DNA from 2 places in the Pseudarthrobacter sp. CC4 genome. Region 1 is predicted to be linked to the other one. Evidence: riboswitches for the same ligand, from Rfam matches in the RefSeq annotation. Region 1 holds a riboswitch; the other holds the start of a gene.
The links. Region 1 has a riboswitch for S-adenosylmethionine ahead of PV768_RS12605 (DUF1737 domain-containing protein). Riboswitches for the same ligand answer to the same signal wherever they lie in the genome.

Region 1 (4,687 bases):
ACCCAGGATGGCGCCACCAAGCACCCGGCCCTGGCCGTCGATGTGCTTGGTGCCCGAGTAGACAATCACGTCGGCGCCGAACTGCCCGCACCGCTGCAGCAGGGGGGTGGCAAAAACGTTGTCGACGACAACGGTCGCCCCGGCAGCGTGCGCCAGGTCGCTCACCGCAGCAATGTCCACGATCTCCTGCATGGGATTGGACGGCGATTCGAAGAAGACGGCGGTGGTGGGCTCGGAGAGCGCTTCACGCCACTGCTCCAGGTCAGGGCCGTCCACGAAGACGGTCTCCACGCCCCAGCGCGGCAGGATTTCGTTCAGGATCACAAAGCACGAGCCGAAGAGTGAGCGGGCGGCAACCACCCGGTCCCCGGCCGCCAGCAGCGCACCCAGGGCGGTGAACACCGCGGACATGCCGGACGCCGTCGCGAAGCACGCCTCGGTCCCCTCAAGCAGGCGGAGCCGTTCCTGGAACGTGGCCACGGAAGGGTTGCCGTAGCGCGAGTAGACAAAGCGTTCGTCCTCGCCCGTAAAGGCCCGCTCCGCAGCGGCGGCGGATTCGTACACGAAACCGGAGTTCAGGAAGACAGCTTCGCTGGTCTCCTGGAAGTTGGTGCGGTCCAGCCCGCCGCGGACGGCCTGGGTGTCGGGGCTCCAGCCGGTGGCGTCTTCGTTGAAGGTCACTTAGTTCTTTCCCAGGTTGGTCGGCAGGCCGCGGTTCTTCCAGCCGTTGACGGTACGTTCTCCATAACGGTCCGGTTCACCCTCAAAGCCTTCCAGGACGTTGTAGGAGGTGAAGCCGGCCTGCGTGGCGGCGATAGCGGCCGCGATGGAACGCTGGCCGGAACGGCACAGGAACACCAGTTCGGTCGACTTGTCCTCGGGCGCCTGTTGGCTAAGGTCGGTGATGAAGTCGGGGTTGGGGATTCCGCCCGGGAAGGTCCACTGGATGAACAGCGGATCGTTCTCGGTGGCCTTGGTGTCGGGAATGCCGATGTGGGCCCATTCGCCCTCCGTGCGCACATCCACCAGGATGGCGCCCTGCTCGAGCTTTTCCCAGGCCTCCTGCGGGGTCAGGTCTCCGGCGTAGCTCATGCGTGGCCCTCGCCGCCGAAGTCAAGGTCATCACCGGCGGACTCGAGGTCGTCAACGGCATCTGCCACGGCAGCGTCCGCGGAAGCGATGGCTGCCGGCAGGACTACCGCCTGCGCCACGATCACGCTGCTGCCGTTGAAGGTTGCCGCCGGGCTGCCGTGGAGGACATAGCCTTCCGCCAGCGCGGCGGAGATCCGCTCGCAAAAGGCGCGGTCATCCGGCCCGCTGATGAGGCGGTATGACAGTTTCTCTTCAGGGGCAGGTGCGTCAGACACGACGATCTCCTTCTCTCACGCTTGCAGCTCGAATGGGTCGATATGCCGAGTGTTCACCTGAGGCACCCCGCCGCGAAAGGAGGGTTGCCGACCGGCCAGTCAGGGCTTGGCGCCGGTACTCATTACTCCCCAAAAACGTAACACTTGCCGCCCGCGGCCGCACCGCCGTCGTCGTCATGTTGCGTAACTGAAGTACTGTCCTGCCGTGCCGCCGGCGGAGGGTGCAGGGCCTGGCTGGGCTACTTACGGGAGCGGCAGGATCAGTTGATGCAGCAGGTGGTCCTGCCACTGCCCCGCTATTTTCAGGTACTCCGGTGCCACGCCGATCTCCCGGAACCCTGCCCGCTGCAGGATCCGGCGGGATGCCGTGTTGTGGAGCAGGGTCGCCGCCTGGATACGGTGCAGGCCAAGGGCTGTCCGCGCGTACTTGGCTGCAAAGAGGACAGCGGCCGTGCCGACGCCTTGTCCGGTAAGCCCGCCATCCACCCAGTAGCCAAGGTTCGCACTGAGGAAGGGGCCGCGGACGATTCCCGTCAGGGTGACTGTCCCGACAAGGCGCCCGCCTCTGGTGCGCGCACCTTCTAGGCCTGCACCGCCGTCGGCCTCCTCCACCAGGACCCATGGGACCTCGGATCCCAACAGGTGCTGTCCGCGCTTGGCACGGATAATTTCCGCCTGCTGCTCCTGCGTGAAGAAGGCGTCATTCCTTTCTGGCTCCCACGGTGCCAGATGTCCGCGATTCAGCTGGTACGCCGTGGCCAGGCCATCGGCGTCAGCGTCCTCGAGCAGCCGGATGAGAACCCCTTCGCGCAGGTAACCGCTGCTTCCACTCACTGGCAAAAGGCCTTTCAGGTTGGTGCTGCGTGTGCCGGAAGAGCGTTTACTTTACGGAAATCTGAACGCTACAGGACAGACACTGTCACAGCATTTGACGAAACATTTCATCCCTAGGCTCACCCTGTAACACTCCGGTGAAAGGGAACAACATGACAGATGCTACTCGCAGGAACTTCCTCCGCTACGTGGGAATGGTGGGGGGAGCCGGGGTGATGTACCAGACCATGGCAGCCATGGGACTGGCCCCGGACGCCGCGGCTCCTGCGTTCGCCGCACCCCGTGCTGACGACCTGCTGGGCAAGGGCAAGAGCGTGGTGATCCTTGGCGGCGGAATCGCGGGCCTGACCACTGCCTACGAACTGGGTAAGGCCGGCTATAAAGTCACCATCCTTGAGGCGCGGATGCGCCCGGGCGGACGCAACTGGACAGTGCGGGGCGGGACAGAGGAGGCGGATCTCCGGGGAGTCACCCAGCGCGCCGCTTTTTCGAGGGATCAGTACATGAACGCCGGCCCGGGCCGCATTCCACAGCACCACATCACGCTGGACTACTGCAAGGAACTCGGAGTGGCGATCGAGCCCTTCACCAACCAGAACGCTGACGGATACCTCTTCCGGGAGGGCAGCGGCAAGCTCTCCAATACTCCCATCCGCCACCGGGCAGCAAAGGCCGATGTTTACGGGTACGTCTCCGAACTGCTCGCCAAGGCCACGGACCAGGGTGCCCTGGACAGCTACATGAGCGCAGCGGACAAGGAGAACCTGATCTCCTTCCTGAAGAGCTTCGGCGCCATTGGCAACAAGGTCCCTGGGGATGCCGCGGCGAGCTTCAAGTACGCCGGCACCGGCCGCAAGGGATACTCGGTGGCCCCGGGTGCCGGCCTGGAGGCCGGCGTGCCCCTGGCTCCGGATGCCCTGTCCGACGTTTTCGCCAGCGGCGTGGGAAACTACTTCTCCTTCGAATTCGGCTGGGACCAGGCCATGATGATGTTCCAGCCCGTGGGCGGCATGGACCGCATCCCATACGCGTTTGAGGCAGCCATCGGCAAGGACAAATTCGTCTACGGTGCCAAGGTCCTGTCCATGAGCAACACCGCCGCAGGCGCGGCTGTTGAATACAGCAACGCTGGCGGTGAGGCCAAGCGCATCGAGGCGGACTTCGCCGTGTGCACCCTGCCCCCGCACATCGCCGCAAAGATCCCCGGCAACCTCCCCGCCGACGTGCTCGATGCCCTCAAATTCGCCACCCCCAGCGACGCCGGCAAGATCGGCATCGAATACTCCCGTCGCTGGTGGGAGGAGGACCACCGGATCTACGGCGGCATCACCAACACCAACATCGACCTCGGCAACATGTGGTACCCGTCCACCGGCTTCCACGGACAGCGCGGCACCATGGTGGGTTACTACAACACCGGCGCCAGCGCACGCATCTACAAGGAACTCAGCCCGGAGAAGCGCCTCAGCCGCGCCCTGGACCAGGGCGCGAAAATCCATGGCGACGTGTACCGCAAGGACGTGGCGGCGTCGTTCTCTGTTGACTGGGGGAGCACGGCATTCTCGGAAGGCGCCTGGGTGGGCTGGCCGTCGCAGAATGACGCGAAGTACGCCAAGCTGCTGGAGCCTTCCGGCAACATCTACTTCGCCGGGGACCACCTCAGCCATGCCATCGCCTGGCAGCACGGTGCCATGACCTCCGCCCGCGCCGCCGTCACCGCTCTGCACAGCCGGGCGGCCGCCATGGTGGCCGGATGATCCCCGCCGGCACACCCGCCAGCACTTCAGTCGACCCGCGAAAGAAGCCCATGATCCGTCGCCGTGTTTCCCTTATCGCCGCCGGCATCGCCGGCATCAGCCTCACCGCAACCGCCGCCTTCGCGGCTCCCGCGGTCTTCCAGGAACTTGCCGCTCCGAAGCCGGGCACCACAGTGTCAAACCTTCCAGCCGGCCAGGACAATCCCATGATCGCCGGCGGCGTGGCCATCGGCGCGAACACTGCCATCTATAAGACCAGCGGACTGGGGCCATCGGCGCTCAATCCGGCCGCGCCTGCGGGCAGCGAGCAGCGCTTCGTGGATACGGCGGTGTTCCCGGGCGGTGTCCTCCCGCCCGGTGTCACCATCACGGAGGCGCAGGGCATCAACGCCCTCCGCAGGATCGGCGAGAACCTTGCCCAGGCAGGACTGGATTACGACGACGTCATCACCATGCGCGTTTTCCTCCAGAATCCCGCCGGCGCGGAAAAGGCCGACTTCGACGGCTGGAACCGGGCATACCGGCAGTACTTTGCGAACACCAGCCTCGCGGACGGGGCGGCCGTGAAGGTGCCGCTGGGCTCGGCCGCGCCGGCGGAGCCGTTTGTGGCGAACCCCGCCAGGCCTTCCCGCTTCGCGCTTGAGATCGAGAACTTGCCGGTCAGCGGCTGGCTGGTGGAGGTGGAAGTGGATGCAGCCTACCCCGCCTCGGGCGGCAGGTAAGGAGTTC
Region 2 (4,687 bases), on a different contig from region 1:
GTGCTGCCAGGAGATGGTTCCGTTGTGCAGGGCTGCGAGGGTCCGGGGCAGGGAGGTGGTCAGGGCGTGGGAGCGGGCCAGCAGGGCTCCGGCTGCCCGGTCACCGATGGCCATGACACAGCTGATCTCGGCGGCGATAGCCCTTTCAAGCGCCTGCACGGGCGGGTCCGGCGGGGCGGCCGCCCGTGCGGTGGCCGCGTAAGTCCCTGCAGCGCTGGCCACCAGCCCCGCCACCCTGGCCTGGACCCCGGCGGCCCCGGCAAGGATGTCCAGGCACCCGTCGGCCAGCCCGGCCAGCGGATCAGCAGCGGAAAACGGCTCCGAACCGCACCCGTCCGCCTCGGCAATGAGCACGGCAAGAGCGGCATTCATGTCCGCAAACGCCTTCGCCCACCGCCGCTTTTCCCATACCAACATCATCGCGGGAGGGTACGACATTATTGGGGGCCGGGTTTGGAGAGTCTGCTTCGGAAATGGATTCGGCCGCCATCGGCAGGTGACGCCGTTGTCACCTGCTGATGGCGGCCGAAGACGAGGAGAGCACGGGGCCCACACCGTGCCGGGCTTGCCGGCACGGTAACCAAGGTAAGGGTCAGATGGTGACGGCCCCGTTGCCGGTCTCGAAAGTTACCGAGAGGATCCCGGGGGTTCCGTGCGGCGCCACCCACTCCACAGCGACGTCCTCCAGCGGCTTCTCGACGGGTTCGCCCAGCCACTCCGTAACCCGGGCTGCGGAACCGGCAATGGTGAGGCAGCTCATCTTGACGTTGCTCTCGTAGGCATTGGACGGGTGCAGGGACGGATCCCCCTCCCACTTGAGCATGTAGGGAACCTGGGGGTCGGCAATCAGGCCCAGGATGCCAATCTGCTTCCAGACCAATTCGCGGCCATCAGGGAACTTGCGGTTTCCGTTGACGGCGGAGCGGCCCAGCCGCTCCTCAAAGGGAGCCAGGTCGTCCACCTCGACGCACCAGCCCATCCAGCCGCCACCCGCGGCAGACCGTGCACGCACAGCCTGCCCGAAAGGGGCCTTGTCGGAAGCGGGGTGGTCCAGGACCTCCACCACCTCGACGTATTTGTGCCCCGCGAGCGGGATGATCATATTCCGGGTTCCGAACCGCGGGTGCACCCCGCCCTTCACTGCCTCAACGCCGAGGGCAGAGGAAATACGTTCGGTGGTGGCAGCCAGGCCATCGTGTTCACAGGCGTAAGAGACGTGATCCATGCGCATGCCAACATCTTGGCACTTTGTGATCGGCCTCTCAGCTAAGGGTACCCTTACCAGGATTTTCCATCCGGGACCCCTGATTTCAACCCGTTCCCGGGCGGAGATCAGGGGGACTATGTTCGTCACAATCCTGTCCCGCACCGGTTTCATGTTCCTACACTGGGCTCAGGTCATGAGTGCCAGCGCCAAGCCCCGGCTCGCTGGCCGGCAACCCTCCATCCGCGGTGGGGTGCCCCGGATGAGGACCTGGCTGTCCGGCAACGGCCGGATGGCAAGCGCGGCCCGCGGTGCCTACAGCATGCCGGGCCCATGTCAGAGGAGCCTTAGTTGTCCAACGGATGGTCTTTTGAAACCCGCCAGATCCACGCAGGACAGGAGCCGGACAGTGCCACCGGCGCCCGTGCACTCCCTATCTACCAGACCACGTCCTTCGTATTCCCAAGCGCGGAAAGCGCCGCCAACCGTTTTGCCCTCGCTGAACTGGCGCCGATCTACACCCGCATCGGCAATCCCACCCAGGATGCCGTGGAACAGCGGATCGCCAGCCTTGAGGGCGGATTGGGAGCACTCCTGCTGAGTTCAGGACAGGCAGCAGAGACTTTCGCTGTCCTCAATATCGCCGAGGCGGGGGACCATATCGTTGCCAGCCCCAGCCTGTACGGCGGGACTTACAACCTGTTCGCACACACCCTAAAGAAGTTCGGCATTTCCGTGACCTTCGTGGCGGACCCGGACAACCTGGACCAGTGGCGCGACGCGGTCCAGCCAAACACCAAGCTCTTCTTCGCCGAAGTGGTGTCCAACCCCCGCCAGGACGTCCTGGATATCGAGGGCGTGTCAGGCATCGCCCATGATGCCGGCGTGCCCCTGATCGTGGACAACACCCTGTCCACCCCGTACCTGATCCGGCCGCTGGAATGGGGAGCGGACATCGTTGTCCATTCCGCAACCAAGTACCTGGGCGGCCACGGATCCGCGATTGCCGGGGTGATCGTGGACTCCGGCAAGTTCGACTTCGGCAAGGACCCTGCGAGGTTCCCGGGCTTCAACACCCCGGACCCCACCTACAACGGGCTGGTGTACGCCCGGGACCTCGGCAAGGACGGTGCCCTGGGCGCCAACCTGTCCTATATCCTCAAGGCCCGCGTCCAGCTGCTCCGGGACCTGGGCTCTGCCGTCTCCCCGTTCAACGCGTTCCTGATCGCCCAGGGCCTGGAAACGCTGAGCCTGCGGGTGGAACGCCATGTTGCCAACGCCACGGAAGTGGCGCGCTGGCTGGAAGGAAGGGACGACGTCGAATCCGTCGCCTACGCGGGGCTGCCCTCCAGCCCGTGGTACGAGCGGGGCCGCAAGTACGGGCCCAAGGGCACGGGCGCGATTGTCTCCTTCAACCTGGCTGGCGGGGCCGAGGCCGGCAAGCGCTTCGTTGACGCGCTGGAGCTGCACTCCCACGTGGCAAACATCGGCGACGTCCGCTCCCTTGTCATCCACCCGGCGTCGACCACCCACAGCCAGCTTTCCCCGGAGCAGCAGGCCGTCGCCGGCGTGACCCCCGGCCTGGTCCGGTTGTCGGTGGGAATCGAACACATCGATGACATCCTGGCGGACCTCGAAGCGGGCTTTCGGGCAGCAAAGGACGCGACCGGGGCCTAGCCGGACGCACAAAGAACCCGAGACGGCGGCACGCCGGGGAAGTCACAACCAGTCACACTCTTGGCAGCAGACGGGGGCTGTTTCGTACACTCGTACCAGGTCATGAGTGCCAGTGACAGCCCCGGCTTGCTGGCCGGCAACCCTCCTTCCGCGGTGGGGTGCCCCGGGTGAAGACCTGGCCTGCCGGTCATTCGACGGCGGGCAAGCGCGTAGAAGAGGTCTTGCCATGACGGTTACCGTCACCCGAACCACCGTCCCCGAGCACGGAATTGTCCGCTATGCCTCCATTGGGGGGCTGGAACTTGAAGCCGGGGGATACCTCCCGGACGTCACGCTGGCCTACGAAACCTGGGGCACGCTCAACGCCGATGCCAGCAATGCCATCCTGATCGAGCACGCCCTGACCGGCAGCACCCACGTGACCCGCGGCGACACGGACGAAGAAGGCTGGTGGGAACAGCTGGCCGGTCCCGGCGCTCCCGTGGACACGGACAAGTTCTTCGTGGTGTCCGTCAACATCGTGGGCGGCTGCTACGGCTCCACGGGGCCGTCGTCGGCCGCCCCGGATGGAACCCCTTGGGGCTCCCGCTTCCCCCTGGTTACCCTGCGTGACAGTACGGTGGCGGAGGCCCGGCTGGCTGACCAGCTGGGCATCAACAGCTGGTTCGCGGTCCTGGGCGGATCCATGGGCGGCGCCCGCGCCCTTGAGTGGGCCGTGACCTACCCCGAGAGGGTGCAGCGCTGCGCCGTCATCTCGGTGGGCGCCGCGAGCACGGCAGAACAGATCGCCTTCGCGCAGGCCCAGACCCTGGCCATCCGGCAGGACCCCCACTTCAACGGCGGCGACTACTACGGCGGGCCCTGCCCCGAAGCCGGGCTGGCACTTGCCCGGCGCATCGCCCACATCACCTACCGGTCCGCCGCTGAACTGGAGGGCCGCTTCGGCCGGGAACCCCAGGCGCCGGAGTCGCCCCTGAAGGGTGAGGCGCTGGCCGCCCGCGGCCGTTACCAGGTGGAAAGCTACCTGGACCACCAGGGCAGCAAGCTCGTGAAGCGCTTCGACGCAAACAGCTATATCGCCCTCACCGAGGCGCTGATGAGCCATGACATCTGCCGGGACCGGGGGACCCTGACCGAGACCCTGGCGAGATCCACCGCCAGGTTCTTCGTGGCCGCCGTGGATTCGGACCGGCTGTATTTCCCGTCCCAGTCCCGCGAACTTGCCGCGGCCCTGCCGGGAGAAGTGGACGTGCATGTCATTGAGGCGCCGATCGGCCATGACGGCTTCCTGACGGAAATAGGCCAGCTGGGCCATCAGCTTCGGGTGCACCTCTCGGCCTAAGGCCGCCCTCGCAGGCACACTTTTGTGCATTTATGCAGATAGCCTCTGCATGATTCGCCGTTGAGCTTGGCGTTCAGGCGGACCATACTCGTTGGGACCCGGCGGTTCGTGGCCAAAATCACACGTCTCCGCCACAGACTGTCCCAGTGGTGTCGAAGAAGACGCCGAAGGAGTTCATCAATGAGTACGGAAAAGTCCGCCGCGCGGCGGCCCGAGGAAACCGACGTCAAGGCCACAGGCCTGAAGAAAGTCGTCACGGCCTCCATGGCCGGCACCGTGGTTGAGTGGTACGAGTTCTTTCTCTACGCCTCCGCCGCCACGCTGGTGTTCGGCAAGATGTTCTTCCCGAACTCCGGAACCGAGCTGGACGGCATCATCGCAGCCTTCGTCACCTACGCCGTCGGCTTCGTTGCCCGACCCATCGGCGGCATCGTCTTCGGCCACTTCGGCGACAAATTCGGCCG

Region 2: linked by a shared signal. The riboswitch ahead of PV768_RS08125 (bifunctional o-acetylhomoserine/o-acetylserine sulfhydrylase) and the one ahead of PV768_RS12605 (DUF1737 domain-containing protein) in region 1 are both predicted to bind S-adenosylmethionine.

Annotation. Positions count from the first base shown of each region.
Region 1 is NZ_JARCCZ010000017.1:602-5,288, forward strand. It holds gene PV768_RS12595 (O-succinylhomoserine sulfhydrylase) at 1-681, opposite strand, end outside; gene PV768_RS12600 (rhodanese-like domain-containing protein) at 682-1,092, opposite strand; gene PV768_RS12605 (DUF1737 domain-containing protein) at 1,089-1,367, opposite strand; SAM riboswitch class IV at 1,380-1,494, opposite strand; gene PV768_RS12610 (GNAT family N-acetyltransferase) at 1,611-2,201, opposite strand; gene PV768_RS12615 (flavin monoamine oxidase family protein) at 2,354-3,958, shown strand; gene PV768_RS12620 (Rid family hydrolase) at 4,009-4,680, shown strand.
Region 2 is NZ_JARCCZ010000010.1:1-4,687, forward strand. It holds partial or broken gene PV768_RS08115 (endonuclease) at 1-420, opposite strand; gene PV768_RS08120 (VOC family protein) at 593-1,231, opposite strand; SAM riboswitch class IV at 1,397-1,512, shown strand; gene PV768_RS08125 (bifunctional o-acetylhomoserine/o-acetylserine sulfhydrylase) at 1,556-2,881, shown strand; SAM riboswitch class IV at 2,980-3,095, shown strand; gene metX (homoserine O-acetyltransferase MetX) at 3,108-4,223, shown strand; gene PV768_RS08135 (MFS transporter) at 4,404-4,687, shown strand, end outside.